Regions from separate parts of the Lysinibacillus sp. FSL K6-0075 genome, predicted to be linked through region 3. Evidence: riboswitches for the same ligand, from Rfam matches in the RefSeq annotation. Region 3 holds a riboswitch; each other region holds the start of a gene.
What was found. Region 3 has a riboswitch for S-adenosylmethionine ahead of MHB65_RS23565 (cyclase family protein). Riboswitches for the same ligand answer to the same signal wherever they lie in the genome.
Positions count from the first base shown of each region.

Region 1: linked by a shared signal. The riboswitch ahead of metA (homoserine O-succinyltransferase) and the one ahead of MHB65_RS23565 (cyclase family protein) in region 3 are both predicted to bind S-adenosylmethionine.
Region 2: linked by a shared signal. The riboswitch ahead of MHB65_RS21775 (bifunctional homocysteine S-methyltransferase/methylenetetrahydrofolate reductase) and the one ahead of MHB65_RS23565 (cyclase family protein) in region 3 are both predicted to bind S-adenosylmethionine.

Region 1 covers NZ_CP151947.1:2,630,576-2,641,860, reverse strand. The annotation lists gene MHB65_RS12975 (hypothetical protein) at 1-513, shown strand, start outside; gene MHB65_RS12970 (hypothetical protein) at 652-1,281, shown strand; SAM riboswitch class I at 1,784-1,895, shown strand; gene metA (homoserine O-succinyltransferase) at 2,021-2,956, shown strand; gene MHB65_RS12960 (endospore germination permease) at 2,997-4,145, opposite strand; gene MHB65_RS12955 (hypothetical protein) at 4,177-4,410, opposite strand; gene MHB65_RS12950 (Ger(x)C family spore germination protein) at 4,415-5,614, opposite strand; gene MHB65_RS12945 (spore germination protein) at 5,640-7,184, opposite strand; gene MHB65_RS12940 (HesB/YadR/YfhF family protein) at 7,397-7,687, opposite strand; gene plsY (glycerol-3-phosphate 1-O-acyltransferase PlsY) at 7,707-8,309, opposite strand; gene parE (DNA topoisomerase IV subunit B) at 8,868-10,844, shown strand; gene parC (DNA topoisomerase IV subunit A) at 10,841-11,285, shown strand, end outside.
Region 2 covers NZ_CP151947.1:4,360,933-4,372,217, forward strand. The annotation lists gene metH (methionine synthase) at 1-2,574, opposite strand, end outside; gene MHB65_RS21775 (bifunctional homocysteine S-methyltransferase/methylenetetrahydrofolate reductase) at 2,567-4,414, opposite strand; SAM riboswitch class I at 4,507-4,607, opposite strand; gene MHB65_RS21780 (protoporphyrinogen oxidase) at 4,707-6,101, opposite strand; gene MHB65_RS21785 (globin-coupled sensor protein) at 6,910-8,202, opposite strand; gene MHB65_RS21790 (tetratricopeptide repeat protein) at 8,832-10,118, opposite strand; gene MHB65_RS21795 (YdcF family protein) at 10,191-11,207, opposite strand.
Region 3 covers NZ_CP151947.1:4,680,472-4,691,756, forward strand. The annotation lists gene MHB65_RS23535 (aldo/keto reductase) at 1-705, shown strand, start outside; gene MHB65_RS23540 (helix-turn-helix domain-containing protein) at 761-1,144, opposite strand; gene MHB65_RS23545 (MFS transporter) at 1,254-2,474, shown strand; gene MHB65_RS23550 (ABC transporter substrate-binding protein) at 2,599-3,549, shown strand; gene MHB65_RS23555 (helix-turn-helix domain-containing protein) at 3,624-5,195, shown strand; gene MHB65_RS23560 (hypothetical protein) at 5,322-5,720, shown strand; SAM riboswitch class I at 5,817-5,923, shown strand; gene MHB65_RS23565 (cyclase family protein) at 6,013-6,750, shown strand; gene MHB65_RS23570 (DedA family protein) at 6,781-7,377, opposite strand; gene MHB65_RS23575 (Cof-type HAD-IIB family hydrolase) at 7,449-8,222, opposite strand; gene MHB65_RS23580 (DUF2225 domain-containing protein) at 8,559-9,242, shown strand; gene MHB65_RS23585 (hypothetical protein) at 9,265-9,618, shown strand; gene MHB65_RS23590 (MerR family transcriptional regulator) at 9,711-10,541, opposite strand; gene MHB65_RS23595 (GNAT family N-acetyltransferase) at 10,628-11,095, shown strand; gene MHB65_RS23600 (MATE family efflux transporter) at 11,082-11,285, shown strand, end outside.

The DNA.
Region 1 (11,285 bases), 2.0 Mb from region 3:
ACGATCAATGCCGTAATTAGTAACGCTACATTTTCACCTAACTCTACGTTTCATATTCATTCATTAGACGTTTTTAATTGCGGGGACTATACAACTATCAATAATCCTAACAACGTCTATATGGTTACGTCAGACGTTTTAACAATGCGTGGTGGTAAATACAAGGCAACGTTAGAGTATTGCAACTATTTGATTGTCGAGTGGAAAACAGAAAAAGTTTTAATCGGCAAAGATGCTTTAGGTAGACCCGTTTACGAAGAACAACAAGTAAAAGTTGGGGAGATACCATGTATTTTACGATACAAAGACATGACGTATACAACCAATGATAGCATTAATCTAACTAAACCTATTTATCAAATTATAGTTAGAGACACTGACGCAAGCCGTAAAAATTTTAAATTGAATGAAAATCCTTATGGTGATGTGACAATTTATGACACAACTTATCGTATTATTGACGTAGATTACAGTAAAAAGGGAATTATCAATATAAGATTAGAAAAACGTTGACAAATGCACGATACCCCAAACTTTTTATTTCGCTTGCTACCTTATCATATTTCACACGCCCATAAAAATAGTTGTTCCCTTATACCTCTTTTATTAGTAATATGTAACTAAAATAGATAATATGGGGTGTTAGATTAAATGTGGCCATTAATATTATTGGTAATTTTAATAATTTTATTTATTATATGGTATATCACAATATTTTCTAAGGGGAAAAATGAAGTTAAAGAGATAGAAAATAATATAAGAATGACGCTTGATGAAGTTGGTATAAAAGATGATGCTTACTGGTCAAGTCGTGATTTATTAGTTGATAGGATGGTACTTTCAATTAATGAAATTACAGAAGAAGTAATCATTGTGAAAATACCTAAATTATCGAAAGAGTACAGGCAACCTGATGTACAAAAAATAAAATTTCAAGAAATTATAGAGGTAAAAGTTATTTCTAACTCTAATACAGTAACGTCAACGTCTAGGGTATCACAGGTAGGCGGTGCATTAGTTGGTGGCGTATTAGCGGGTGGTGTTGGTGCATTAATAGGTGGATTGAGTGGACAAACAAAGTCTAAAGAAACTATTAAGGATATAAAACTTGAAATTGTGGTAAATAATATTTCAAATCCTATTATTGAAGTTCCGTTTTATGAGACAAAAATATCTGAATTAAAATCAGGAACACCGAAGTATGAGCAAATTATCAAAGAAATTAATCTTTGGTATAGGAAGTTTACAGTGATATTACACAAACAATCTACACTAAAATGATTAGGTTGTTTATTTAATAAAATTGATTGATTTTGATATTTATAGGCGTTACTATTAAATGGATAATGTGCTTAATTTTCACTGTTTCAACTTCTTTCCTTTTTGTGGAATAGAAATGAAATGACTACAGTATTTTGCTGTAGTCTTTTTTTCTTTCATGAAATAAATATCCTTTTTTTACTTAAATTAAAAATTTTAACTTAATTTATTTATATACACTTCTTTTTTTCAGAAGTATGAGTTATAATGAAGATTACATAGATTTTATAAGAAGTGGAATAAACAAATAGGCAAATGTAATACTCCCATACTAAAACTAGTTAGATTCATACAATATTTCATAATTACGGCATGTTTACCATAAATTTTAAATGTAGAAACACCACATATAGCAAGCTTAGTGTACATCAAATGAGCAAGGAACATGCACATGAATCACAAAATATTCTATGAATTATTGATATTCTAACTAGTTCGTGTTACAATTCAAGATAATTAAATAATCTTATCAAGAGAAGCTGAGGGATTTGGCCCGATGACGCTTCAGCAACCTCTAACAATTGTTAGAAAGGTGCTAATTCCAGCAAAGGATTTTTTCCTTTGAGAGATAAGAGTGGACGTGAAAAAATCCTTCTCATTCTATCTCGTATGGAATGAGGAGGATTTTTTAATTTAGTTGCATTCTTTGCAAGCAAGGTTTGCTAAAAAAAGAGAGTGATTATAGAGAGGGGAAAGCAAGATGCCAATTAATATTCCGAAAAATTTACCAGCTGGAGAACATTTACGTGAGGAAAAAATCTTCGTCATGGAAGAGGATCGAGCGAAAACACAGCAAATCCGTCCATTAAATATATTAATACTAAATTTAATGCCTGAAAAAGAAAAAACAGAGCTTCAATTACTACGTTTATTAGGGAATACACCACTGCAGGTGAATATTACCTTTTTAAATACGGCCACACATGAGTCGAAAAATGTGAGTAAATCTCATTTGCAGCTATTTTACACAACGTTCAACCAAATTCGTCACCGACGCTATGATGGCATGATTATTACTGGGGCACCTGTAGAAAAAATGGCATTTGAAGATGTCAACTATTGGCAGGAAATTTCAGAAATTATGGATTGGTCTAAAAAGAATGTGACATCCGTGCTACATATATGTTGGGGGGCACAGGCTGCATTGTATCACCATTATGGCATTGGAAAGGTCGAGCTTGCTGCTAAATGCTCAGGCGTCTATTCCCATGTAATTACAGATTTAACGGTGGATTTAGTGCGCGGCTTTAGCGATTTATTTACTGCGCCTCATTCTCGCTATACATCTGTTTCCATTGACGAGGTTCGCAATCATCCAGACCTACGATTATTATCCTATTCAGAGGATGCAGGGGTATTCATCGTACAATCAAAAGATAATAAAAATATTATGATTACGGGGCATCTGGAGTATGATGCGACAACACTAGCCGATGAATATAGCCGTGATGTGGCGAAGGGCATAGATATCGATGTTCCTGTGAATTACTTCCCGAATGATGATCCGAAACAAGAGCCGATGAATACATGGCGTGCCCATACGCATTTATTATTCTCTAACTGGTTGAACTACTATGTCTACCAAGAAACACCATACGAATGGGATTTTGTAGATGAAATCGAATATCATATCTAATTAATAAAAAGTCTAATTTCTTTTCTAAACGTAGAAGAAATTAGACTTTTTGATTTTCCTTCGTTGTATCCTGTTGGGGTGTTTCGGTATTTTGAGCCTTAGATTTACGATTTCGAATAACTGCCACAATCAACAAAAGTATGGGTAATAAAATGGTGAAGATAAAGGAAAAGATAGGCCAAATTTCATTATTATAATTAGTAGAATGCACAATATCTGGATGAACAATTTGAGAAAGTCCAATGATAATGATGCCCATCGGTAAAATAAGCGGACGATGATCCTTGATCTTCAAAATTTGGGCAAGGCCAACAACGGTCGTATAGAAATACATAAATGTGCGAATATAAATAGACGAAATCCACATAAATGCCATAATAATTTCAATACGCTGCAAAAAATTCCCTATGGATATTCTTTGCGCTAAGGCATAGCTGGGAAATGTCCTAGATGCTGTGTTTTCAGGCCCTAAGACAAGAATCGATAGGACAATCAACGTAATTAAGACGACACCACCAAGGATGGTCCCAATATATAGCCCTTTCTGTGCAGATGGCTGTACATTGACGCCAGCGGGATATAGCATCAATAACACGAGTAATGGAAAGGAAAAGATACTCATAAAGCGTGCAATACTATAAAACATAGATGTTTTGGTTGCTTCTAGTAGAGGCTGAATATTCTCAAATGTAATTTGAGGGGTAATACAAACGACGAAAAAAATAAAGATAAAGATAAACAACGGAAAGAGAATTTCTGCTGAACGGGCAAACGTCTCTATCCCTAGATACGCGGCATACATAATAATGATACTGAACAGTAGGGCGAATGCTAATGTCGGTGTTTCTGGCATAACTTCGGTTTTCATAAAAATACCAATAAAATAAAGTAACTCTCCAGTGGAGAAAAAGGTGAGAATGAGAAAGCAAATGGCTGTGATTTTCCCAAAAAAACGACCAAGAATTTTTTCATTCGCCTCTATAAAATTAAGAGAGGGTGTTTGATTGGCAAGTGTTAAGAATAACTTTATGACCAGTAAACTAAGCACAACACCAATGCTTGCTGCAACCCAAGCATCTTGCTTAGCAGCGCCCGTAATACTTGAAGGGATAATTAAAATTGCTGTACCGATAGAATAGAGGAAGGTAACGATTGTAAACTGTCTTGAACTAATGATCTCTTTTTCCATCTAGCTACCCTCCGTTTCTCAGTCCATCTTTTTATTTTGTGAATGACACAATGTAATCCTTAATTGGTGTGAAGATAAAGGTAATTAAATCTAATGGGCTTGGAATATGGACTTTCAGGGCAATGGCCATATTTAAAGCAGTTCCAATGAGTAGCAAAAAGGAGAAGACAATAATGGTTTTTTTATCCTGTTGCTTTTTGAACTTTGGAATAAATAGAAGTGCAACGATGATTGAGATGATCAAGATAGCTACAGCTAGCACCATTTCATTACTCCTCCTTTGGCTTGTTTAATAATGAATTTTGCATCGTACCCAATCCTTGTGTTGTTACCTTCACGTGAACAGCCACTGGCAAATCGGGAAAGAGGGAAGCCCACTCATCCTTGATTTTTCCCCACTGCTTTGCATCTGCACGATGTAGGGCATCACCAAAACCAAAAACATCGATTTCATATTGCTGTTGCATTATCTCTAATGTTTTTTCAATGCGTTCATCGATACCCTGGGCTGTTTTTTTATTAACGTAATCAATCGATTTATTTTTGGTGAGATTGATATCACATTCGACCTCTCCAACATTCTGCTCAACATTAATATGAACATCGATTTTCGGCTTCCCATTTTTAAATGACCCTTTCACTTTTGTAGTGGATTGGGTGATTTCCGTAGATAAAGTCCCTTTATTAGGACAGGCGATGATTTCAATCGTACTTTGAATTTTGTCGTTAAGAAAGCTAATGCCTTTGCTTTCACCCTCGGATAGCAGCCCCATATATTTATCCCCTTTAAAGACTGCTAAGCCCGCATATTGTAACAGCACAGGTGTTTTAACACGTTGCACATTTGTTTGATCTACCCCTAATTTCTTATCGCCATGAACTTCAATAGCAGAAATTAACGCCCCTTTATGCTTGTTGCTTAATGTATTGACTAATTCATCAATATTAACTGCTATTGTGGAGCCCCAAGCTCTCTCAGAGACATCGAGGGAATTTAACATTTTATTAGCTGGAACCTTTTCGATGGGTGTTAATACATTTAATACTTCCTTCGCTGTCGCTTCATGAGACATAATGACATCGAAATCCTTACGAAATTCATGGTCCCTTACAATTAAATCGAGTGCATCACTGATTCCTTCTTTCGCGAGATCTTCTCCTAAAACAACCACTTGAAGATGGGCAAAATAAGGCTTTCGTGCAGCAAGGGTCGTCATTTTTCGAATGGCCTCAAAGATGGTTTCGCCTCTAGAATGATAGCTAACAACAGGAGAGCGCTGAGTGGAAGCTTGTCGCACTGAAACTTCACTAGGATCGACAATTTGAACCGTAATTTCATATTCTTCGTCTATTTTGTCAATGCCCAGTGCTACGACAATGGCTAGTTCATTTAATTCACGCTTACTCCAGCAACCACTTAACAGTAAAGTGAGGATACATAGTAAGCAAATCCATTTTATTTTTGCCATATTCCATTCCTCATTTATCCAGTAGTTATTTCCTTCCTTTTACATTGACATAGTTATGGCCTCTAACAATATTTTTTTGATTGACTAAACGAGGTCGTGTAAGTAACTTTCTACGCGGAAACAGCACAAAGGCATCCTTCTGATCCTGTAATATTAACGGTGCAAAAGGGCTTAAATAAGGTACACCAAATGATCGAATGCTACATAAATGAAGAATAATGACCATAATGCCAAACATGACACCAAATAAACCAAACATAGCAGCTAAAATCATTAATGGAAAACGTAGCACACGAATGGTATTCGATAAGCCATAAGCAGGGAATAGGAAGCTACAAATCGCCGTTAAGGCCACAATAATGACCATTACAGCCGAAACAACGCCTGCATCAACTGCTGCCTGACCAATAACTAATGTCCCTACAATGGACACAGCTGGCCCGATTGTTCTAGGCATCCGTAGCCCAGCTTCCCTTAGTACCTCAAAGGCAATCTCCATAATAAGGGCTTCGACAACAGCAGGGAAGGGTACACCTTCTCTTTGCGATGCAATACTAATCAACATAGGTGTTGGTAGCATTTCTTGGTGAAAGGTGGTAATTGCAACATACAAAGACGGTGCTACTAACGCTAGACTGATACCAAAAAAACGCAAGATACGTACAAGTGAGCTAATCATCCAATGCTGATAATAATCTTCTGCTGATTGTAAAAAGGATGTAAATAACGCTGGTACAACTAAAACAAAAGGTGTGCCATCAACGAGAATCGCCACTTTGCCATCTAATAATTCACCTGCGATGACATCAGGACGTTCGGAGTTGTAGATGGTTGGAAACATAGAATTTTTTGAATCCTGAATAAAATCCTCTATATAGCCGCTTTCCAGTATGCCGTCGATATTAATGCGGTCTAATCGAGCTAATACCTCTGCGACAATTTTGTCACTGGCGATGCCATTTATATACATCACCGCCACATCTGTTTGTGTCACATCACCGATAACGCGTGACTTTATCCAGAGATTGGGACTTTTTATTTTGCGACGGATGAGCGCAGTATTGGTACGTATGGTTTCGGTAAAGGATTCCCTCGGTCCGCGAATAACAGATTCAGTCGATGGCTCTGTGACAGCTCGATCCTTGGCACTTCTGGTACTTGTCACAATCCCCTCAGCAAAACCGTCTAATAAAATAACCGTTTCACCATTGAGGATGGCATTGTAGAGTGTTGTAAAATGCTCGATATTCGTCACATCGCCTACTGTTAGATAGGAATTCCGTACATATTGGTTAATCGTTGTTATCTCAATATCTTGTTCTTCTTCAATATTTGCCATCAGTTTATCGATAACAGAATCAGAAATAGTGGTTTTATCCGATAAGCCATCGATGGAAATAATAGCGAGGTTATGGGGAACCGCTTCTCCAATCGTAATTTCGCGTATGATAATATCATTACTATGCCCTAGCGACTGTTGAATGATTTTTATATTTTTAGATAGGGAAGTATACAACAAATCGTTCGTTGTATGGGATGGGGAGGTCTCGATATTGTTGGACATGGACATATGTTTTCCTCCTCAAATGGACGTTCATTATCATTAGAGTGGACAATTTTTTTGAGAGATAAACGAAAAGGGGATGAAAAATTAGCAAATTGCGGTTAAATCACGTACTGTGCAACAATCGTATGCGGGTTTTTCAAGTTGTCTCGGAAAATTGTTCTGTACTAAATAAAAAAACAGTCTATCCTTTCATGGGCTGAAAGGATAGACTTGTTTTATGTACGATAGTCGTATTGTAATTCATCTTTACTTGTATCAACGTCAACATGTAAATTGTGATCGTTAAAGAACCAAAGATCTTTCTCGTCAATGTAATAGATGACGTCATCAATTACTGTCTGCACACCTATGGCAATGGGTTCCTCACGTGTCATGCCGAGTGAAAAGCCTTCATGAAACGGACTAGAGCCACCGTAGCGTGCATAAAAGCGAATTGTATCGCCAGGTTCAACTTCCATTTCATGTTTGAACCATTGTAGGGCTTCATCTGTCAATGCAATGTTCATTTCAAATGCTCCTCTCTTCCTACAGCCATTTTACCTTTGGTTCGGTGCCGTTTTTAATACGTGCAATATTGGCACGGTGGCGATAAACAATAAAGGTAAATAAAAAGGCTACCAAGATGCCTAATGCAAAGTCACCTGTAATAAAATAATAAACGATTGCATAAATAAGCGCTACTAAAGCGGCTATCATCGATGTTAAGCTAACGATTTTTGTGATTTTTAATGTCACAATAAAGGTAATAAATAGTAGGACAAAGAGAGGCCAAGAATAGCCTAATAATACACCCGCAGAAGTTGCCACGGCTTTCCCACCTCGGAAGTTGGCGAAGATCGGAAACATATGACCGATCACAGCGACAAGACCAAGTAATAAAGAATGGAGTGTACTGTCAGAGAAAACGGGAAGTGTCACGAGTAAGACAGCGGCTGTCCCTTTTAAGACATCCATCACCGTAACAACAATACCTGCCTTCTTCCCTAACGTTCGAAAAGTATTGGTCGCACCAAGATTACCGCTCCCGTGTTCACGAATATCGGTATTATAAAAAATTTTGCCTATCCATAATCCAGAAGGTATAGAGCCGATTAGATAAGCGCATAAAATAATAAGTCCATTGATCATAGCTGGACTCCTTTCATTCATAGTCCATCACTTGGTACTAATAGTTTGTAACAAGTATTTTACACTTTTTCTTGCTAATCTACAATGATATGAAGGAGATTTCATACGAAGCCTTGAATTCAATACAAAAGAGAACCTATTAGCGAGGGCTAGGCTTTTAGACATAAGTTTGTAAGAAGTGAAAAAACCTTTTTAAAAATATAGGCAAAAAGGCAATTTTGTCAATCGCTCATTCCTTTGGTAGAATAGAAGTCTAACTTTATCCAGTTTCATCACAAGGTACGTAGTAGTGCTTCCATCTGCAAGCAACACAAATTTATTTTGCAACTATATAGGCTTCGATGCGTCCAATGTTGATGGAAGCTAGAAGCAGTCTGCCTTGCTTGAATACCAATTTTAAGCAACTGTTGAAGATGTTTACTATTTAGAAATATGATCAAAACTGTGAGCAAATTATTAAAATTATTGGACCTGTCGCTAGCTATTGACAGGAAATGCTATTATTATTAGGATGAGAACATAAATAGAACATGCGTTTGTTTTTGGAGGGGAATTTTTTTGACGAATAAACAGTCAACTAGCGTCTATAATGATGACGCTATACAAGTATTGGAAGGATTAGAAGCGGTGCGCAAACGACCTGGCATGTATATCGGTTCGACGGATGGCCGTGGACTTCATCACCTTGTGTATGAAATCGTAGATAATGCGGTGGATGAAGCACTGGCTGGCTTTGGATCTCATATTATTGTCACAATTCATAAAGATCAAAGTATGAGTGTGCGCGACTTTGGCCGTGGGATGCCAACCGGTATGCATAAAATGGGCAAACCGACACCAGAAATTATTTTTACGGTGTTACACGCTGGCGGTAAATTTGGTCAAGGTGGCTATAAAACAAGTGGTGGTTTACATGGTGTTGGTTCTTCTGTTGTGAATGCGCTCTCAACATTTTTAGAGGTGACGATTCATCGTGATGGCAAAAAATATCGTCAGCGCTTTGAGCACGGGGGACAGCCTGTCACAACGCTTGAAAATATTGGTCAAACCAAGCAGACAGGAACACTTGTCCATTTCCTACCAGATGAAACGATCTTCTCTGTCACAAAATTCAATTATGATACGTTAGCAGAACGATTACGTGAATCAGCCTTTTTATTAAAAGGTTTAAAAATTGAATTAATCGATGAGCGCGAGGAAGGCAAAAATGATGTGTTCTTTTATGAGAATGGCATTGAAGCTTTCGTTGCGTATTTGAATGAGGAAAAAGATGTCCTTCATCCAGTGAAATATGTAGAAGGTATACAAGATGATATCGAAGTAGAGTTCGCTTTCCAGTATAACGATGGTTATTCGGAAACGATCTTATCATTTGTTAATAATGTTCGTACACGTGATGGTGGTACACATGAAACGGGTGCAAAAGCAGCATTGACACGTGTCTTTAATGAATATGCAAGAAAAATTGGCTTGTTAAAGGACAAGGATAAAAACCTTGAGGGGACAGATATTCGTGAGGGCTTAGCGGCCATTGTGTCTGTTCGTATCCCAGAGCACTTACTACAATTTGAAGGTCAAACAAAGGGCAAGCTTGGTACAAGTGAGGCTCGTTCTGCAGTTGATAGTGTGGTGTCTGAGCAAATTTTGTATGTGCTAGAGGAAAATGCGGAGTTATCGGCTTCCCTTGTCCGTAAAGCGATTCGAGCGCAGCAAGTACGTGAAGCGGCTCGTAAAGCGCGTGAGGATGCACGAAATGGGAAGAAAAACAAAAAGGGTAGTACGATTCTATCAGGAAAATTAACGCCAGCTCAGTCACGCAATGCGTCAAAAAATGAGCTGTATTTAGTCGAGGGTGATTCTGCAGGAGGTTCTGCCAAACAAGGCCGTGATCGTACATTCCAAGCGATTCTGCCATTGCGTGGGAAAGTAATCAACACAGAAAAAGCCAAGCTACAGGACATTATGAAAAACGAAGAAATTTCAACGATTATCCATGCGATTGGGGCAGGTGTTGGAACGGATTTTGCGGTGGAGGATTCCGCCTACGATAAAGTAGTGATTATGACCGATGCGGATACGGACGGGGCACATATTCAAGTCTTGCTATTAACATTCTTCTATCGTTATATGCGTCCACTGATTGAAGCAGGAAAAGTCTATATCGCGCTACCGCCGCTTTATAAAGTCTCGAGGGGTACTGGGAAAAAAGAAGTCATTGAATATGCTTGGACAGAAAGTGATTTACAAAAGGCCATCAAAAAGGTTGGAAAGGGTTACATATTACAGCGCTATAAAGGTCTTGGTGAGATGAATGCAGACCAACTATGGGACACAACGATGAACCCTGAAACACGGACGTTGATTCGTGTCACAATCGAGGATGGTGCACGTGCAGAGAGACGTGTCACGACGTTAATGGGCGATAAGGTAGAACCACGTCGTAAGTGGATCGAAGCCAATGTAGACTTCGGTATGGAGGATGATTCTAACATTTTAGAGAATGAATTCATCCAACAAGAGGAGGACCAAGCATGAGTAGTACAGAAAAGTTTCAAGATTTACCGTTAGAAGAAGTGATGGGTGACCGTTTTGGTCGCTATAGTAAATATATTATTCAAGACCGCGCGTTGCCTGATGCACGTGACGGTCTTAAACCAGTACAGCGCCGTATTTTATATGCCATGTTTACAGAAGGCAATACAAACGATAAACCGTTCCGTAAATCCGCAAAAACAGTGGGTAACGTAATCGGTAACTATCATCCGCACGGCGATAGCTCTGTGTATGAGGCGATGGTCCGTATGAGTCAGGACTGGAAGGCGCGTCATATGCTCATTGAGATGCACGGGAACAATGGCTCGGTCGATGGTGATCCACCAGCTGCGATGCGTTATACAGAGGCGAGACTATCTGCTATTGCCGCTGAAATGCTACGAGATATTGGCAAGAAAACGGTCGAGTTTGTGCCAAACTTTG
Region 2 (11,285 bases), 320 kb from region 3:
CTCTAAACGTTTTTGACGGGATTCTTCAATTTCTGCTAAGAAATTTGCACGTGTCCCCTCACCCATTAATAAATTAGCTTGCTCTAAGCCTTGCATGGCATCCTTTGAATAAATAACAGGACCGCCATATTCATCTGCAATTTTTGTTTCAGTAAAACGTCGAGAAAGTGCAGCTCCACCAACTAAAATAGGTACATCAATCCCCGCCTCTTTAAAATCCTGAGCAGTAATGACCATCTGTTGCGCTGATTTCACTAGTAAACCTGACAGCCCAATAAAGTCTGGTTTTTCCTTACGAATCGCTTCAATCAATTGGGCAGGCGTTACTTTAATGCCCAAATCGACAACCTTATAGCCATTATTACTTAATATAATATCAACAAGGTTTTTCCCAATATCGTGGACATCACCTTTTACGGTAGCAAGTACCATTTTCCCTTTACCAGCACTCTCTTCATCCTTCTCCATGAATTGCTCTAAATGAGCAACAGCGGCCTTCATTACACCTGCTGATTGTAAAACCTCCGCTACAATGAGCTGGTTATCATTAAATAATCGACCTACCTCAGCCATGCCCTCCATTAAAGGGCCATTAATAATATCCAACGGTGCCTCAAAGATTTCTCGTGCAGCATCTAAATCCTCTATTAGCCCTTCTTTGGTACCTTCTAATATATAGTAAGCTAAACGACCTTCAACCGTTTTCGGAATATCCGCTTCCGTTTTTTCCTTCTTTTTATCACGATAAAAATCTGTAAACACAGCTAATGTTTCATCATTTGTATTAAATAGCAAGTCATTTGCAAGTTTAATTTCCTCTTCAGGAATGGATGCATAACGCTCCAGTTTTTCTGTATTCACAATGGCATAATCTAAGCCTGCCTGTGTGCAATGATAGAGATAGACAGCATTCAGTACTTCACGGCCAACTGGTGGTAAACCAAATGAGATATTACTTACGCCAAGTACCGTCAATGTCTGCGGCAATTTTTCTTTGATGAGACGAATGCCTTCAATCGTTTCAAGGGCTGAACCAATATACTGTTCATCCCCAGTTCCTACAGGGAACATCAACGGGTCAAAAATGATATCCTCCGGTGCAAGTCCCCATTTCTCAGTTAATAGTTTATAGGAACGTTCAGCAATTTCAAGCTTGCGATGACGATCAACGGCCATTCCTATCTCATCTATGGTTCCAACTACCAATGAGGCTCCGTACTTCTTCACGAGTGGCATTACTGCATCAAATCGTTCTTCACCATCCTCAAGATTAATAGAGTTAATGATGGCTTTCCCTTGAGAAAACTTTAACGCTTCCTCAATAACTTTTTCATCAGTCGAGTCAATCACAAGAGGCACCTTAACCTTTTTTACAACCTCCTGCATAAATCCACGCATATCGGCTAATTCATCACGATCAGGGTTGGCTAAACAAATATCGATTACATGAGCACCATTTTTTACTTGTGCACGTGCAATCTCTGCTGCCTCCTCAAACTTTCCATCAATGATCAAATTCTTAAATTTACGAGAGCCGATAACATTTGTTCTCTCCCCGATAAATAACGGACGCATAGAATCGTCATACAATAAGGGTTCGATTCCCGATACCGCATGACCATGTGTTTTTTCAGGTAATTGTCGAGGTTGTTCATCTTTTAAAACCTCGCGAATGGCTGCAATATGAGCTGGAGTCGTTCCACAACATCCACCTACAATATTAAGCCAACCCTTATCTGCAAAACCTTTTAATTTTTGCGATAGCGATTCTGGTGATTCATGATAACATCCTTCTTCATCTGGTAAGCCTGCATTCGGGTAACAGCTAATATAGCCTGTTGAAAGCTCTGCTAATGAACGAATATGATCTGTCATAAACTCTGGTCCTGTCGCACAGTTTAGGCCAACTGATAATGGTTTAATATGCTCGATTGAAATATAAAAGGCATCAATTGTTTGCCCTGCAAGTGTCGTACCCATTGGTTCTATTGTTCCAGAAATCATGACTGGTAGTTCTTTTCCAGTTTCCTCAAAAGCACGCTTTACGCCTAGGGTGCCTGCTTTGACATTGAGCATATCCTGACTTGTTTCTAATAACAGAACGTCGGCTCCTGCCTCAATTAATGCCTTTGCCTGTACAAAGAAATTTTCCTCTAGCTCATCAAATGTAATACCACCTGTAACTGATAAGGTTTTTGTTGTTGGTCCCATAGCCCCTGCGACAAAACGTGGCCAATCCGATGTCGAATAACTATCCACTGCTTGGCGAGCAATTTCCACTGCACGCTTATTAATTTCTTCGGCTTTTGCGCCAAGATCATATTCATTTAACACAAGAGGCGTCCCACCAAATGTATTTGTACAAATAATATCTGCGCCTGCCTCTAAGTATTTGTGATGAATTTTCTCAATGACATCAGGTCTAGTAAGGACAAGATTTTCATTACAGCCATCAAGCTCCTCGCCACCAAAATCCTCTGCTGATAAATTTTCGTTTTGTAGCATTGTTCCCATTGCGCCATCAAGAATTAAAATACGTTTCTCTAGTTGCTCTTCAATCGAGTGCTTAGCCATGTATACTTACTCCTTTTTTCTGTTCATCCAATTGCTCTATATATTTCATCAACTCTAGGGTCACATCATAACGTAAAAACGGTGTAATAAGGTAAATACCATTGAAATATTGCGCAGCCACTTCTACTAATTCTTTGGCAATAGCAATTCCCTCCAATGTTGCCCGTTCCTTATCTTCCCCACATGCCTTCATTCTTGCTAAGGCATCTTCGGATAATTTGATACCTGGCACTTCATGATGTAAAAACTCAGCACTTTTATAACTCGTAACAGGCATAATGCCGATGTAAATTGGTGCTTGTAAATGCTTTGTTGCCTCATAAATTTCTACAATTTTTTCTTTCGTATATACTGGTTGAGAAATGAAGTAGTCTGCTCCATGCTCAATTTTCTTCTCTAAGCGTGTCACAGCACGATCTAACACACGGACATTTGGATTAAATGCAGCAGCAACTGAAAAATTTGCTTTTTTACGAAGTGGCTTGCCTGAGAAAGAAACCCCTTCATTTAACTGCTTAATTAATTGGATTAACTCCATTGAAGATACATCATAAACACTTGTCGCACCTGGGAAATCTCCAACTTTTGTTGGATCACCCGTAACGGCCAACACGTCATGAATACCTAAAGCATTTAATCCCATTAAATGCGATTGTAGACCAATTAAATTACGGTCTCGACATGTAATATGTGTTAGTGGGCGTACACCGTGTGTACTCTTTAACAATGCTCCCATTGCAATATTGCTAATACGTGGAGAGGCCAGTGAATTGTCTGCCATCATGACTACATCTGCACCTGCATCATACAGTTGCTTTGCTCCTTCAAGGAACCCATCAATCTCTAAATGTCTAGGTGTATCCAATTCTACTATGACAGAGCGTTCACGTTTTACTTTTTCATGAAGAGGCTCATACTTTGGTGGCTCTGCTTCACGAACAATCTCAATCTTTTCAGGTTTCGCATGCTTCTCCTGAACCGGTGATAACTCTTCTAAATACTTCTTTGCTGCTGCAATATGTTTCGGTGTCGTACCACAGCAGCCCCCTATTAAGCGTACGCCTTGATCACGTAATTCGACAGCCGCTCGACCAAAATAATCCGATTCTGATTCATAAACGACACGTCCATCTTCTAAGTCAAGAAGTGAGGCATTCGGATAGGCAGACATAAATGCCTTGTTAGGAAGTTCTACACCTTCAAATGCTTGAATCGTATGATGTGGACCTAGTCGACAATTGACACCCACGATATCTGCACCGAGTGTTTCTAGCTCATGCAGGGCATTATTTAAAGACATTCCATTTTGTAAAACACCAGGCTCATGCATAGATACTTGTGCAATAATCGGTAAATTTGTTTTTGCACGTAGCATCTTTAAGGTTGCAGTTAATTCTTCAAAATCATAATAGGTTTCGAGTAAAAGGCCGTCTGGATTTCCTGCAAGTAAAACATTTGCTTGCTCTTCAACTGTCGCTAATATTTCATCTAATGTTGCATCACTTTTACGAATTCCTCGAATACCTCCAATTGTCCCTAAGACAAATTGACCGCCATCTGCCGCTGCTCGTTTTGCAATGGTAATAGCCGCTTCATTAAATTGTTGGACCCGTGATTCTAATCCATAGCGAGCTAATTTAATGGCATTTGCACCGTACGTATTCGTTTGAATGATGTCAGCACCAGCTGCAATATATTCTCTATGAATCTTTTCAATTAACTCAGGTCTCTGAACATTCATTTCCTCATGGCAATACTCCAATCCATAGCCATATAGCACTGTGCCTATTGCACCGTCTGCTGTCAATACATGCGTTTTTAACCTTTCAAGCAATCCCATAAAACTAGCCTCTCTTCCTATGTCTCTATATAATAATAAAAAGCCTTCTTTCATAAAAAAAGAAGGCTTTAACGATTCATCATTGTTGTTCCTTCTCATCTTCGACTCAACGGTCTTCTGGATTTAGCACCTGACAATAAAGTTGGTTGCTGAAGCTTCAATGGGCCAGTCCCTCTGCTTCTCTTGATAAGAATTAAGTATGAATTTTTTAAATAATTAAAAGAATCATATCGTTTACTGACGAATGAGTCAAGACTATTTCACATAACAAAGTTTTTTTCCACTTAAAACCTTAGAAATTGGCAAGTTCCTTCGCAAGCTCTTCACCAATTTTTTTCCCGTTTTGAATGCAAGCGCCGATACCTACGCCAAAATATGAGCACCCAGCAATCGATAAATGTGGATACTTTTCATGTAATTCCTGTAGTAATCCTTGTAACGCTTCACGATGAGCTAGATCATATTTAGGCATTTGATCAATCCATTTTGTTACATTCACAACTGTTGGCTGTTCCTCAATTCCTAGGCTTTTTCTCACGTCCTCTAAAGCTACAGCTGCCAATTCCTCATCCGTCATGGCACGTAGTTGCTCATAGGCTGGATTGATGCTCTTATAAAAGAGTCGTACAAGTAATTTATGTTCTTTCGATGTATGCTTCCATTTACGACTCGTCCAGGTTGCTGCATTACAAGTAACATCCGAATTATGCGAAACAATATAGCCCGTTCCATCTGCTGGCAATCTAGAGTCTGGCACATCAAAGCCTAAATAGATGGTAATGGCTGACGCTGTGGTAAATTGGTCAAAATAGCGGTTTAAAGATTCATCCTGTAGTAGATTTTGAACAGCATCATTCGGTAATGCTAAAACGACAAAATCTGTCTCAATATTTTCACCATTAGCTAAGGAAATTGTGTAGTTTTTATCTTGTTTTTGAACATTTAGAGTAGTAACGCCCTTGATGATTTCTACATCTGATAATGTTTGTTCAAGTCGATCAATTAAAGAAGATAAACCATTTTTAAAGGATATAAATTTTTTGTTCGCTGCTTTAACAAATTGCTCACGATTCGCATCAAAACCTTTAATAATACTTCCATAATTATTCTTATAATCAATTAAATACGGTAAAGTAGAGCCAATGGAAAGCTGATGTAAATCTCCTGAATAAACACCTGCAAGTACTGGTGCAATTTGATTTTTCACCAGTTCTTCCCCTAAATAGTAAGTTAAAAATTCTCCTATTGAACTTTCCTTTGTGAAGCCGTTGTTTGGTAATGTTAAATCCTTTAACGCTTCTTTCTTTCCTTGCTCTGAAATAAGTGTACTTTCTTCTAAGGATGCCAAACTCATCGGTATACCAAATGTTGAATCTGTTGGTATAGCGTGTAACTCATTATTCGTATAAATATAAGAAATACCTGTTTCGTTGTAAACTAGCTCCGCTTCAAAATCAAGCTCCTGTACGAGTTCCATAACGCCTTGATGACGGGCTACAATAGAATCAGCACCTGTTTCCATAATGAAGCCTTGTTCATGTGCTGAATATAATTTGCCTCCTAAATATGTATTTTTTTCTACAAGCACTAGACGAACATCTAAATTATTCTCCTTCACTTGACGTTGTAAATAATGCATTGTACATAGTCCTGTAATTCCGCCGCCTAAAACAACAACTGTTTTCATAGTAACCGCCCCTATTTTTAGTTCTTTCTACAGTATAATCTTTTTTTCATTGAAAATTACGTTAAACCCTTTACAAATTTAGCAAAAATAGAGCTATTTCATCAGTGAAATAGCTCTCCTTAGTGTTGAAAAACAAAACAGTCAATTGAAAGGTAGAAATGGATTTCCGTTGCAGTCTACTTGCTTTCCTGTGGGCGAGCGCCGAATCGCTTCCTCCGCTACCGCTCCGTGCAGGGTTTCGCCTGTCTCGCTATCCCACGGGAGTCAAGTAGCCTTCCACTTCAACCCACTAACTTTTTAGCAAAGGTTTTCAAATAAAGTGAAGGTGCTCACTACTCTTTATGAAGAGGTGTTGTCACGCATCACTTCTCCACACTGAAAATAAGAGCTTATCCCCGCTAAGAATACAGATAATAGGCGATTTGATCGCTATGCTACTATGAAAAAAAGTAAAGACACTTTGCAGAATGGATGATTGGAGTGGAGCCAGCGTCACTCCTAGGGGATTTAGCGTCACAGAGGAGACCCTGGAACGAACGGAAGTGAGTGAAGCGGCTCCTCGGACGCCCCCTGGAAAGGACGCTGGCGGAACGGAAATCAACCCCTCACCCTGCAAAGTTGCCTTTTCTGCCGTTGACATCCTCTTTTTTCAACAACATGTAGAGCTATTTCATCAGTGAAATAGCTCTTGCTTTCTGAATCTCTAAAAGATCCATCCTCTATTGCAATATTTACACAACAAACATTTTAATAGGTACTATAGTGTTTAATACTTCTAAAAATACAAATAGATGTAAATGTTAGTAGTCTATCCTTTTAAATTTTGCGCAAAGTTCGCTAATTTTTCTGCTGAATTCGTTACCTCAGTAAATGAAGTGCCTAATTCACTTAATATGCCTACAATTGCTTGTATTTTCGTTGCCATACAATCATTTTGATCTTTTGCTTCTGTCATGGCTCCCAATATACTCGTAAATTGACCTTCAGTTTGTAACATATTTTCCTCACCAGCTGCTACTTCATCTTGAATATTTGTCAAAGAATGCTCTAATTTCTCGGTTCGTTCACCCGTTTTTTTCAATAACAAAGCAACCGCTGTAACTGATTCTTTTGTTTGAATCGATAATTTACGCACTTCGTCAGCCACTACACTAAAGCCCTTCCCTGCTTCCCCAGCGCGTGCTGCTTCAATTGCAGCATTCAAAGCCAACAGATTCGTTTGATTCGCAATATTGGTCACAACACTCATGATTGTTTCCATTTCCCTAGACATACCTGATAATTGTTCAATATTTTCTTCTATATCATGAAGAGAATGAATAATATTGAGCATATTTTGTGATTGATTTTTTAAACGTTCGCGACCCTCAAGTGCTTGATTTTCAGCCAATGTAGACACTTCGAGTGATTTTTTGGCCAATTGTTTAATTTCGTCAGATTGTTTGCTTAAGCAGCAAAATGAATCATTTGTTTCCTGCGAGATTGTTGCAAGAGCTTCCGAAGAATCTACAATTTGTCGTTCAATCGCATCTTTTTCATGCACCATTTTTTCCTTCAGCTGTTCCACCGTGTTTTCAAAAGCTTCTAAAACAAGTTGTTGCTCAAAATTACAAATTTTCGATATAGCTCTGATCGTATTGAATTGATCTTGTGGAAACTCTATATTTTTTTCGACTAAATCAATAAATGATATCGATAAATCTTGGAATGCACAGATATACCACTGTGTTCTAAGCCCAATGTGGACATGCACCTTTGCAATCTTTACACGTCTTTGGTAATACAACTCATCAATGGTTCCGTTAAACATTTCAATAATATGCTGCCGTAATGTTACTTTAAGCTTTTCTACAGAACTATGATGACTAATAATATCTACCAAATGATGCTCTGTTCCTATCATGTTGTAAAAACGGTTTACGATGTGATCTACATTGTCCATAACATATGGCTGGAAAGCTTTTAAATATTGTAAGTCTTTCTTCGTTAAGTTCAGCATATCAATTTGCTTCGCCATTGATTGGCGAGAAGACAAATCCATTTTCACTGTGTATTGCTGTAAATCCAATACCTTCGTCTTTCTCTGTTTTTGAAAAATCACACATCTTCCCTCTTTCATTCCGTTTACTTTCATCAGGCTGAGAAACATCAAATCCCTTTTAACATATTGATGAATACATGAAAAAATACCGATAAAATAACTTTGGCCAGATTTAATGGTTACATCGGTTCGTACAATTTCAAATGACACACTGCCTCCAAAAGTGTGTCGAGTACCCATTTGTTCAATCCTCATAAGGTCATTTGTTCTCAACAAACAGATATAGTCACTACATGACTAGCAGTAAATTTATTTACGTATGCTTCTTTTCAAAATCACTCATATACATTAATCATTTTATAAATGGCTGTCAATCTTATTAATACCATTATTTTACATAAAATGTATAAAAAGTCCTTGTTGTTAAATAAACCGTACTAAACAATAAAAAAGCTACCACAATACTATTCGGTAGCTTTTTTAACCATTTTTTTGTTTATTATGCTTACTTGTTTTATATTTATTCTATTTTTTTATTGGTTATCTTTAATTTTCACTATATTAATATTTTTTACCCTCAACTAACATCTATCTACATACCCATAAACAGTAGTCATTACAAGACTAAAAGACCCATTCGCTACTGCTGTATAAATCATTCTAAAAACCTATACTTTTTAACACTAAATTTACAAACCTTTAAGTTCCTGTAATATTTTAGCCGCTTCTTCGGAGCCAGCATCTGCTGCGAGTCCATACCATTTGATAGCTTCTTTCAGATTTCTATCTATTCCTTTATCTTTATTGAAAATATGTCCTAATTGTAACTTGGCATCCACATCCCCTTGAAGGGCAGCCTGCTTAAACCAATGAATACCTTTTTCAATATTGCGTATTCCTGTTAGACCATTACTCCATATATAGCCTAAATCATAAAAGGCATCTACATGATATTGTTCCGCAGCTCTTTCATACCAAAATAGTCCACGATTGACATCTTTCGCTTGACCTAAGCGCCCCTCTAAATAAATTCCACCAAGTCGATATTGTGCTTCGACATACCCTGCCTCAGCTGATTTTTTATAGGCATTAAAAGCTGCTTCCACATCTATCTCAACGCCTAACCCCTGCTCATAAATAATGCCTAACGTAAACATTGCCTCTGCCACATTCTTTTTTGCAGCATAGTCAAACCATTTTTTTGCTAATGTATAATTCGTTGGTACGCCCTCGCCATTAAAGTACATATCCGCTAAATTATTGGCGGCATCCGCATGTCCCTGTAAAGCCGCTTTTTCATAGTATGAAAAGGCAAGGGAATAATTCTCCTCCATACCTATGCCCCCAAAGCAAAAATTCCCCATCACATATTGAGCATCTGCATTTCCTTGAGCTGCTGCTAGCTCAAACCATTTCAATGATTTTTCTGGTTGAAAATGTTTACCCTCTCTAGAATTATAATATTCTCCCAGTTGATATTGTGCATCTCCATCCTGCTCTTCAACCGCCTCTTTATACAAATCAATAATGACCTCATGATCTAAATCCTCTTCATCTAAAATAGCGATTTGTTCATCTTGATGGCAAAAGTACCACTCGACAATATCAAGCACATCATCTACTACTTCTATACTGTTTTTTAACTTTTCTAGCGAAGAAATTTGCCAGATAAGTATATAGATAGGCTGGGATATGGCATCACGTAAGACATCATCATATTCTGCTAACAGCGTTAATACATTCTCCTGTATGGATTGAGATTGTGCTGTATGGACAATCTGCAAATGGCGCTGTTGCTGTTCTTTTAATAGCCCCCGCACTACTTGATACAGAATTTTCTGCAAGGCTGTTAGGTTAATTTCAGCGAATGTAAGTAATTTTATATTTTGAGCAAACCATGGATCTTCTGTTTGTGTAAGATTTTGTAGGGAATCTATTCGTTCTTTATTTCGCTTGGCTAAAATTTGCTCGTACATTATTTTCCTCCCTTGCACACTATGTAAAAAAACTGCCTTGCCACTATTATATGGAAGACAGTTGAAGTTTGGTTACACATATGCTCTCAATAGTAAGCCTACGAATAGCGTAATAATTAAAAATACTGTGATATGGGTCCATTTATACATTACTAATAAACCTATAAATTCTCGCGTAAATGCATTGGGAACATAGTAAAAAGCTGTCTTTGAGCCAACGCCCTCGGCATCTAATGCTGCTTTCCTAGCATAAATACTTGCGCGAAACACATGAAAATTATTCGTAACAAAAATGGAACGATACTTCTCTTCAGGAGAATGGTGGTCCATCATTTTCTTTGAAAAGATCATATTTTGTTCTGTATTGGCTGAACGATCTTCCATTAGAATCTTGTCAGTCGGAATATGATGAACTTCTATTAAGTATTGTTTCATTGCAAATGCTTCTGATACCTTTTCATCATTTCCTTGACCGCCAGAGACAATGATAAAAGGCTTCTTCGCATACTTTATATATTGCTTTACTGCTTCATCTAAGCGACTTGCTAAAAGCGGAGGTACTCTATCGCCAATTAACCCTGAGCCTAATGCAATGATGTAATTTGGTTCATAACGTATAGGTGTAAAATGATACAATGTCGCATAAGCAAGGACACTAGTATATAAGAACATTGTATAGCCAAAAATCAAAAACGCATAGAAGAAAAGAATATGCCAAAATACATTTTCAATTTGAATAAAAATGACAAATACATACCATATCATCATAATAACAAAACTTAGCCCCAATATGGCTAACATTAAATTACGAAATTTACGCCCTTCCTTTTCTAATAATACTTTACTATTGAAAAACATGGCTATCGATAAAATAAACATAATGCTTGGAAAGCTTCCTAATATAATAAATATCCCCATTTCAGAAATAATTCCCTGATTATTTGGCAGCAATAAAGGATAATGAATAATAAGCGCTCTGACAATATATATACCTATCAGACCAAGAGCTACCGCGTTGAGGAAGCGCCTTTTTTCTGTTAAGTACAAAATGATAAAAATGGTGATGAAGATTGATAAAGTTAGTAGCATCGTTTCACTCCTTTCTATTGCATAATTTCCACAATCATTACATCTGCCACTATTTGTTCATATTTTTTGATATAGCTC
Region 3 (11,285 bases):
GACACTGCTGCTATTTATGGCAATGAAGTTGGTGTAGGGGAAGGTATTAAACAGGCATTAGCATCTACAGGCTTACAGCGTGAAGACTTGTTTATAACATCAAAAGTCTGGAACGACGGATTAAGCTATGAAGAAACCATTACGGCATATGAGGAAAGCCTAGAAAAACTAGGATTGGACTATTTAGATCTTTACCTTATTCATTGGCCTGGTAAAGAGAAGTATGCTGATTCTTGGAAAGCGTTAGAGGACTTATACGATCAAGGAAAGATCAAAGCAATTGGTGTATGTAACTTTACTGTTGCGCACTTAGAAAATTTACTATCATTTGCTCGTGTTAAGCCTGTTGTGAATCAGGTGGAATTTCATCCACGCTTACAGCAAGCTGAGCTTCGTTCATTTTGTGACATGCATGATATTCAGCTTGAGGCTTGGGCACCTTTAATGCAAGGTGGACTTCTTGAAGATGCAACAATTTCGAAAATCGCTGAAAAATATGGAAAATCGAATGCTCAAGTTATTTTGCGCTGGGATATACAAAATGGCGTAATCACGATTCCAAAATCAGTACGTAGAGAGCGTATGATGCAAAACGCGGATATCTTCGACTTTAGCCTAACTAACGAAGAAATGGCTTTGATTAATGAGATGAACCTGGAGCAACGTGTTGGACCAAATCCAGATGAATTTGACTTTGCTTTATAAGCTTTAAAAACGGAAAAGAGACTGTCTAGTATGTGACAGTCTCTTTCTCCCCTCATTATGATGTTTGCTGCATGGCGATATCTTCATCACGTTGTTTTAACAGTACATCTTCACCTTTATCCTGTAATAATTCAACATGTTTTTCACCCCAAGTGCAAAGCATGTTCAGAATAGGTTCCATCCCTTGTCCATAGGGTGTTAATGAATATTCAACTTTTGGTGGTACTTGATTGAAGACCTTTCGATTGATTAATCCAGCCTGCTCCAGTTCCCTTAATTGACTAGTGAGCATTTTTTGTGAAATACCTGGAATCAATCGTCGAAATTCATTTGTTCGAATTTTACCATGGTGGTTTAAATGACAAAGAATAACCGGTTTCCATTTACCACCAATAACTTCTAGCGTAGCTTCAACACCAATATTATAAATTTTTTGCATCGTAAACCTCCTGTAATATTCAAAAGTAACTAAAAGTACTCTACATATCTTTTTGGTATGTATGAATATTACTACACACAATAAAAAAAATCAAAGGAGTAGTCGTAGTATGTCAAAATCAAAAAAGCCAAATGCTAAACTAACCTTGCTAGCCCTTGCAATCAGTGCATTTGGTATAGGGTCAACTGAATTTATCAGCGTAGGGCTTCTACCATTAATTACAGATGATTTTGGTATCTCTCTCAGCACAGCTGGCTTAACCGTTTCTATATATGCACTAGGGGTAACTGTTGGGGCTCCATTATTAACAGCCTTAACATCTCGCCTTAGTCGAAAAACTGTATTATTGTTAGTCATGTCCATTTTTATAGTGGGGAATTTAGCAGTCGCTTTAGCACCTAATTTCACTTTACTATTAATCGGACGTATTATTTCAGCATTAGCACATGGTGTGTTTATGTCCATCGCTTCTGTTATAGCAGCGGATGTAGTGGAACCAAATAAACGAGCAAGTGCTATTGCCTTTATGTTTACAGGCTTAACTTTGGCTACTGTAACAGGTGTTCCACTTGGTACATTTATTGGTCAAGTAACAGACTGGCGTATGTCATTCATCTTTATCGTTGTAATTGGAATCATCGGTTTAATTAGTAATGCGATTTTAGTACCTAGCCAATTATCAAAAGGCAATCCCATCTCTATTCGTGATATCGGCAAAGTATTAGGAAATATTCGTATGATCTTAATCCTATTCATTACCGCAATTGGATACGGTGGTGCCTTTGTTGTCTACACATATGTTTCACCTATTTTAGAGCAATATATGGGGTATTCTCCTCATGCAGTAGTCATTATTTTAGTGGTCTATGGTATTTGCGTTGCGATCGGTAATACATTAGGTGGTCATTTTGCTAATCATAATCCGCTACGTTCGATCTTTATTATATTTGTAGGACTCGCCTTGGCCTTGCTTGGCATTGGCTTCACGCTCGAATCACCTATTATCGGATTAATCATGGTATTGGTAATGGGCTTATTTATGTTTATGAATGTACCAGGATTGCAGCTATATGCTGTGCTACTGGCTGAAAAATATGTGCCATCAGCTATTTCTATGGCTTCTGCATTAAATATTTCCGCCTTCAACATTGGTATATTTTTAGGATCATATATTGGAGGCTTTATTATTCGCCATCAATCATTAGCACATACTCCCCTGTATGGATTTTTAATGGTTATGCTTGCAGCGATTGTTACATTATTATGGTTAATCTTCGATAATAAAAAAACATTAGGAAGCCAAATTTCATTTTGTATAAAAAAGAAGTAGAGATTGTGTATTGTTTGTTGATATATTGTGTCCTATAATTTACTTGAATCAAACGAGAATGATTATCATTCTGAATTAAAATGATATTCTTATTGTTTTAGTAAATTTATAGGAGTGAATAGCAATGCGTAGAGGTCAATATTTTTCATTTGTAGTTTTATTTGCACTAATGTTCGTATTAAGTGCCTGTGGCTCAAATGAAGTAAAAGAGGATACAGCTAAAGAGGAACAATCAACTAAAGATACAAGAATTGTAGAAGATGAGTTTGGGAAAGTAGAAATCCCTACAAACCCACAGCGTGTAGCTGCTATCTATTTGGAAGATTATTTAACTGCCTTGGATGTAAAACCTGTAGTGCAATGGTATCACCCATCCTGGGGTAAACAAGACTATTTAGGATTAGATGTTCCTGAGTTCGACATTACTGGTAGTATAGAAACATTACTACAAGCTAAGCCTGATTTAATCATTGTAGATGGTGCAGCGGATAAGGCAAAGTATGAAGAATACTCGAAGATAGCGCCTACTTACCGCTTAAAAGAAGATATTCTACAAGATCCACGTGAAATCGTGAAAACTATAGCGGATGTTTTAAATATTCCGGATAAAGCAAAAGAAATGGTTGATCAATATGAGCAACGTGTAACCAATTTAAAAGCAGACTTAGATAAGTCTATTGGAGACGAAACAGTTGCTGTTGTACGTCTAAATGTAGCAGATAATACATTAGCGTTATTTGGCATTAAAAATCGCTATACTGGCTATATTTACACAGAGACAGGCTTAACACCACATCCATTAGCCCGTGACATGACAGAGTTCCACGAGATTTTATCTGAAGAGGCTATTCCAGAATTAGATGCGGATCATATCATCCTTTTCCCTTCAAACGGCTCTTGGGAGTCTGAAGAAAACCAAGAAGCAATTAAATGGTTAGATAGTACACTATGGAAAACACTACCTGCTGTAAAAAATGGGCATGTCTATATTGCTGATCGAACATATTGGCAATCAGGTGCCATCACAGCTAACTTGCTAAAGTATGATGATCTAGAGAAATGGTTCGTAAAATAATGTTCAAAAGAAAGCTCTTAAGAGGGCTTTCTTTGTGTTTTTCTTCAAATTCAACATAAAGGGGTGAATCATCAATGGGTAACTTAACACATGTTTATACGTTACAAAATATCTCTTATGCAATTCAATCATCAAACACGCAGTTGATTAGTAGTGATTTCTATACACTTTTCATCGTAATGAGTGGCAGTGGAAAGCTAGAAATAGATCCTAACACCATACATCTTAGTGAAGAAAAGTGCATATTGATACCGCCCAATAACACGGTTAGTATTCACATCCAAAGCAAGCACCTATGTTATTATCAATTACAATTCAACATTGTCTATCTCAGTAATAATCAGACTATTTCTAACCATTTTACGCGTGTTAAAGAGCAACGTCTCCTCCCCGTTTCGCAATGTCACAGACTGCTAGAAGCCATTTATCAAAACCGCCTAGCGGAGGATGAGCATACGATTTTTGAGCAGCATGTGCACTTTCAAGAGCTGATGTTATTGCTCTTACATCAAGCTATACCCAAGCAGGTGCAAAAAAATGATCGCCAATCTGTTGAGCAGTCCATTAACCACTTACATAAACATTTTGAAAAAGAGTGGACGGTTGAGCAGTTGGCCGAATTAGCCGATGTACCAAGATGGAATTACACCCGCATTTTCAAAGAGATTACGGGGCAAATCCCTCTTCACTATTTAAATAACATTCGTCTTGAAAAAGCTAAGCAATTATTAATGACGACAAATGATCGAGTATTTGAAATTAGTCAGTCTGTCGGATTTAATAATGAGTATTATTTCAATCGTCGTTTTAAAGAACAGGTCGGCATCTCTCCAGGGCAATATCGAAGAAATCAAAGCAGCAATCTACGTGTATTTGCACCATTTTTAGAAGATTTCTTTGTCGCCCTTGGGATTACGCCAATTGCTCAATTCAGTCATTCAAAATGGGGAAAACAAGACTATTTAGGTCTCCAAGAAGTGCCAGATATTGATGTACAAAATAGAGAAATGGATCGACTTCTTCACTATAAACCAACTTTAATTATGCTAGATTCTGGTGTGGAGCGTTGGGAATCCTTTCATCATTTAAATGAGGTAGCTCCTGTCTGCCATATCTCACATCCTGGTGAGAACTGGCAATCTACTTTATTTAAAATTGCTGATTTAACAGGAAAGACCTCCTTGATGCAAGACGTGGTCCTACAATATGAGGATAAGGTACAGCAAGCAAAAGAAATTCTTAGCAAATCCGTTTATGGGCAAAGTGTGGCATTTCTCCGTATTTCAGCCATTGGCATTACCCTATACGCTGGTCCTGAATGTGGCTATACGGGGCCCATTTTATATCGTGACTTAGGTTTAATGCCACATCCACTGGTATGGAGTATTCCGCACAATCAACGTAAAGCACAACTGACGTTTGATCAATTGCTGCAATTAGACGCAGATCACTTGTTTATTACATTTGATAAACAACATTCTATTTATGAAAATGAGGAACGTGCTATTTTAAAAACGCCCACTTGGAAAAACCTAGCCGCAGTTAAAAGTAAATGTGTCTATGAAGTAGACTTTTTAACATGGATGAATTATGGCATTTTATCACATAGTAAAAAAATTGATGATGTCTTGAATATCCTAGGCTAAACAAAAAGGAAGCCCACTATAGCTTCCTTTTTCAATGTTTTAGGACAAACTTGATACTGAAAGTAACACCGAAAGCCATTTGGCTACATAAGATAAGATATCAGCTATAGGATAGGAGGAATTACATTGTATTACAATCCTTATCCGTACTTTGTTCATCCCTATCATTATCCAACGTCGCCATCCGTCCATCAGCTTGCCGTAAGACCTATTCCTCAACATTTAGCAATGCCGACCACTAATCCCTTTCCACCTGTCGACACACATAAATTGAAAATTTCAGCTACACGGATAAAGGCGATGATGCAGCAAGCTCAATTACTTACGGATAAAATTGATAGCTCCCAACAATTTGCACATGATCTAATGAATGCTGCACAGCTTTCAAATAAAACAGAGGTTGATAGATTAATCACATCAACAGGCATCACGATGAAATTTGAAGCAAACTATACACCAGATAGTTTTAGAATACGTCTTATTGATCATGATTGTTGTGGAGTAACCTTAAATTTAAATTGGTGAAAAAACTTTAACCTTGTATCCCTAGTGAACTTGTAAACTATAAAAAACTATGCTAAAGTATTTGTATTGTTATTTCTGAAAATTCTTATATCACTTTTCTTATCAAGAGAGACGGAGGGATTGGCCCGATGAAGTCTCAGCAACCAGCTCAACAGTATGGTGCTAATTCCAATTGGCAAAATGATCCGCCTTGAAGATGAGAAGAAGAACTACCGTTGTTAATGCAGGAGTCCTCTTCTATAAGGGGACTCCTTTTATTTACCACTAATTTCAACAGAAAGCAGGGAAATTGATGTCTAATGAACTTTTACAAGCTTTGCAATTATTAAAATCAAAACAATGGGTTGATTTAACACATACATTCGGCCCTAATTCACCACATTTTTTTATGTTTGAGGACGCTAAATTTGAAACATTATTCTCTCATGAGGATGGTTTTTTTGCCCAACAATTTACGTTCCCTGGTCAATATGGCACACATATCGACCCACCTATTCATTTTGTACGAGACACTCGGTACTTAGAAGAATTAGAACTAAAAGAACTCGTTCTTCCCCTTGTCGTCATTAATAAATCACAAGAGGCTGCTAGCAACCATGACTTTTCATTAAGTGTTGAAGATATTCGTGATTTTGAAGCCCAGCATGGAGAAATTGAAGCAGGAACATTTGTAGCATTACGTACAGATTGGAGTAAGCGCTGGCCAGATAAGGAGGCATTCAGTAATAAGGATGCAGAAGGACATAACCACATCCCTGGCTGGGGTTTAGAGGCTTTACAGTTTTTACTAAAAGAACGCAAGGTAAGCGCAATTGGTCATGAAACATTCGATACGGACTCTGCCGCTGATTTTCGTAAAAATGGCAAGCTAGATGGCGAATATTTCGTGCTTGAACAAGACACCTATCAAATTGAGTTAATGACTAATTTGGACAAGCTACCTGCGAAGGGTGCTATCATCTTCAATATCGTACCTAAGCCAGAAAAAGCATCAGGCTTCCCTGTGCGCTCATTTGCTATTTTGCCATAACATAAAAGTCGGTATAGCGTATACCGACTTTTATTTTTGTCCATTTCTTTTTTTGAATAAAAAGTAAGCAATAAGCATTCCTAGAATAAACAATAGGATGAGATAGATACTATAATGGGTTAAATAGTATCCAACAAATCGCCATTTCTCCCCAAGCATCTTTCCTAATGATATAAATGTGAACGTCCAAATAAATGCACCTGTATAGGCAAAAAGCGCAAACTTCCTATAAGGATAATTATTAATAGCTGCAATATATGCTGTCAAATGACGTACCCCAGGAATAAAATAGCCAATTAATAATAAGGTAGGTCCAATTTTTGTAAACATCTTTTTCGTAAAATCAATTTTTTGCTCTGTAATATGAATTTTAGGGCCATATTTCTGCAATAACGGTAAGCCAAAACGATAACCGATATAGTAGCTTAAAGTAATGCCTCCAACTGCACCAATCATTGCACTGACTAAGGCAGGAATGTGTTCAAGGCTTTCTCGGTAAACACTATAGCCTACATAAGTTAAAAAGACCTCATCAGGAAGTGGCAACCCAACAATGCCTCCAATTAGAATTACGATAATCCCAAAGTATCCGTAATGTTCAATTAGAGACTGCACGTGTTGTGCCATAAATCATCCCACCTAAAATTTATTAAAATCGACCTGCTATATAAGTTTCATGACAGTCTAACCTCAGCACTCTAAATGACTTGAAGTTGACGTAAAGCAAAATTGACACCGCCATCAGTAGATTTCTTTGTAACAAAATTGGCAGCACTTTTTAGAGCTGTGCTACCATTTCCCATGGCAATCCCTAACCCTACATACTCTAACATGTCAATATCATTATCCCCATCGCCAAAGGCAATGGCATTCTCAGGGCTAATGTTAAAATAATCCAGTACCGCTTTAATAGCTAATGACTTCGAAACATCCTGCTGTAATACATTCACAATATAAGGATGCCATCGCTGCAAAAATATATTCGAAAATTGGCTAGCATATCTTTTTTCAGCCAGCTCATCTGCATATAGACACATGAGAAAAACCTCTTCATCTACAATTGTTTCATTTACAAGTGGAAAATCCCGTAAAGATAAAGTTTCTTGCATCGCTCTTAAAGCTACTGGACTTTGTATGCTATTCATGGACAGTTGCTCTGTAAAAAATGTTAGGCTATGCTGTTGTTCCTGCGCAAAAGCCTGTACATTTTGGACAATATCTTTAGCAATGGGTGTTTTATGTATGACAAGATCCTTATGTTTCACATAGGCTCCATTTGCTGTAATAAAGGTTTCAATCCCCAGCTCTTTTAACTCAGAGCACATGGATAAAGGTCTTCCGGTAGCCGCTACAAGATGGATTCCCTTGTCTTGCAATAGCTGAATAGCCTGTTTTGTACTTTCTTCCACACAGCCATCCTCATAATTAATTAATGTGCCGTCTACATCAAAAAACACGATGTTATATTTCATTTTGAGTCCCCCTACATAAATAGTAATTTAGAACCACAAGAATCAAGTTTATTATTTCTTTTCCATGAAATATGTGAAAGTATTTTGACAAACTTTCAGCAAACTATATAACTTCCATTCGCAACACCGATAAAAACTATTACAAGCGTATTTATAATAATATTTAACTAATAAATCCATGAATATTTTTATTTTAATAATTCTAAAGGAGTATACCAAAGAACTCAAAATTGTTAAAATAAAAGATAATCACTTAAATACATTGAACGATAAATTCTTACGTATAAATAGAACAAAAGAAATAAAATTCTAGAGCACGCAAAGGAGTTGATTCTTATGGCATTTAACATTTACTACTATGAAAGTAGTGTAGATTGTAAATTTTGCAAAAAGCAGTTTACAACATATAAAGTTCGCCCTAATCGATATAAAATTATCGAAGAACAAACGGATTTCATGCCTGTTTATGATGGCCTAAACCCTTTGCTGTATGAAGTTGCCGTGTGTCCACATTGTGGCTATGCCTATCATAAATCTATGACACGGACATATGGACCTTTCATGCTACTCATTGATGAACTATACATTAAAGAGCTCCAGAAACCTATGGATATCTGTCAGGAACGTACAATTGATGATGCCATTATCAGTTTTAAGCTCGCCTATTTAGTATCCCGTGCATCAATGGAGGAAGCTCTTTTAATGGCGAATTTCGCTCTAAAAATTGCTTGGCTCTATCGATTAAAAAATGACGAAGAATCCGAAAAGCGCTACCTTTTTGCAGCTAGAGACTTTTATAGTAAATCCTTTGCCTCAAATCAAGAAGGTGGAGAGAGAATTCAGTTTTTACATGCTGAATTAAGCCTTCGACTTGGTGATATCCCTGAAGCTAAAAAAGGATTTTCACGCTTAATCGCTGATCGAAATGTTTCGGCGAAATATCGCAAGCTTGCACGTAATCGTTGGGAAAATTATAAATATGATGAACAACCTATAACAATTAATGAAATCATTAATTAATGGGACGAGGAGATGATTAGTTATGTTGCTATTTCAAAAGAAAATTGACGTGAGAGAAGAGGATATATTTTCAGAGTTACATCATTTTTTATTAAGAAAAAATAATCGCTACTTAACAAACGATGAAGTTGTCGCTTTAACAGGCGTATCATCCGAATTGCTCTACAAATGGGTAAAAGCAGGGAAATTAAAGAACTCCATTTTCCCTAATCTAGGAGCCCCTTGCGAACGATGTGGGCAGATTACACAAGCTAAAATTTGCGTAAGTTGCTCTTCCTCCATTGTTGGTACATTAAAACAAGAAGAAAAGGATCATGCGTGGTTTAACCAAATTCAACGTAACCATGTAAGGGCAAGTACGTATCACTATAAATAGCATTCGAACATCTCCATTTGTGCTAGTTCCCTTCACAAACGGAGATGTTTTTTTATTACTACCAAATTTCCTAAACTTTAAGTCCCTGTGAATTATTTCACTTTTTTTACTTCCATCATAATTTTGGTTACATACTCGTTTTCTCTATTTTTCATTACGGCATCATAAATGTATTCCTCGTATACATATTGGCCTAGCTCATAACCCTTTTCATGCATGACATTAAATAACCGTGTGTAGGTCTCACCAAGTTTTGAAGAGGGGCCAACATGATAACCAATCACAAATTCACCCTCTATCGCCTTAAAATAAGGATGCCCTTCTCTTGGATGAGGTTGCTCAATATATAAATAACTATAGTTATCGTAATTTCCAGCTAACACTTGCTCTCTTCTTGTTATCCCTCCAATGGGATACCCCGTATCTAATTGAGAGCGATCCAATTCCTCAATAAAGTCAGATACAGCCTTCACAAACTGCTCTTCTGTAGAATTCTCGATATTTTTACTCAAATATAATGTATCTTCAGGAAAGTACTCAATCGTAATGTCCTTAAAATTTAGATGCAGTGCTTCCTCTGTCGTTTTGATTTTGACATCAATAATATTCTCAATCATTTCTAGTTCTCTACGTTTCTTCGCAACATGCTCTTTTTGTTGATGCATCAATTCTAAAAAATTTTCAGGTGATTTCTCTGCCATATACTGCTGAATATCCTTTAAAGACATCCCCACTGCCTTTAATAATTCAATAACACCGAAAAAATCATATTGAGCAAGTGAATAATACCTATAATCCTTACTATCCTTCATGATGGGAGATAATAAACCAATTTGATCATAATAAATAAGTGTCTGTTTATTTACCTTACATAATTTAGCAAATTCTCCAGTTGTAAAATATTTTACATTTTTATTAAGCATTTTTTGAGTTTCCTCCCTTGACTATATAGTTACTATATACTTTAGATTGTACCTATTCAAAATAAAAATAGAAAGGTTTTGACATTATGTTCACGGAGATTCGTGACATTACAGCTTTTAACAAGAAAGAAATTTTAGCATTACGCATCGCTGACAATCAGCAACATTTTATTGAATCTACAGACCAATGCTTAGCAGAGGCGGAAATGGATCGACGTTTTACACCTTTAGGTCTGTATAAAGATAACACCGCTATAGGCTTCGCTATGTATGGCATATTCCCTCATAATGATTACAGTCAACGCGTATGGCTTGATCGCTATCTAATTGCAGAACAATACCAAGGACAAGGTTTGGGAAAACATTTTTTACAGCAGCTTATTCAATATTTAACAGTAAAGTTCAACTGTCTTCAGATATATTTAAGTGTTTATGACAATAATGCTGTAGCTGTCCAGTTGTATAAACAATTCGGTTTTATATTTAATGGTGAGCTAGATGATAAAGGGGAAAAAGTAATGGTTTTGGAGGTGCATGCTTATGACAACCATTAATCCAATTGAAACAAGACCACTGAAACCATTATTTTTATCATACTTATTCCCCGCAATGATCGGGATGCTTTTGATGTCCATCAATATTTTGGTAGATGGCATTTTCGTTAGTCATGGCGTGGGACCTACAGCTTTAGCTGGAGTGAATATAGCCGTTCCTATTTTCTCCATTTTGCTTTCGATTTCTCTA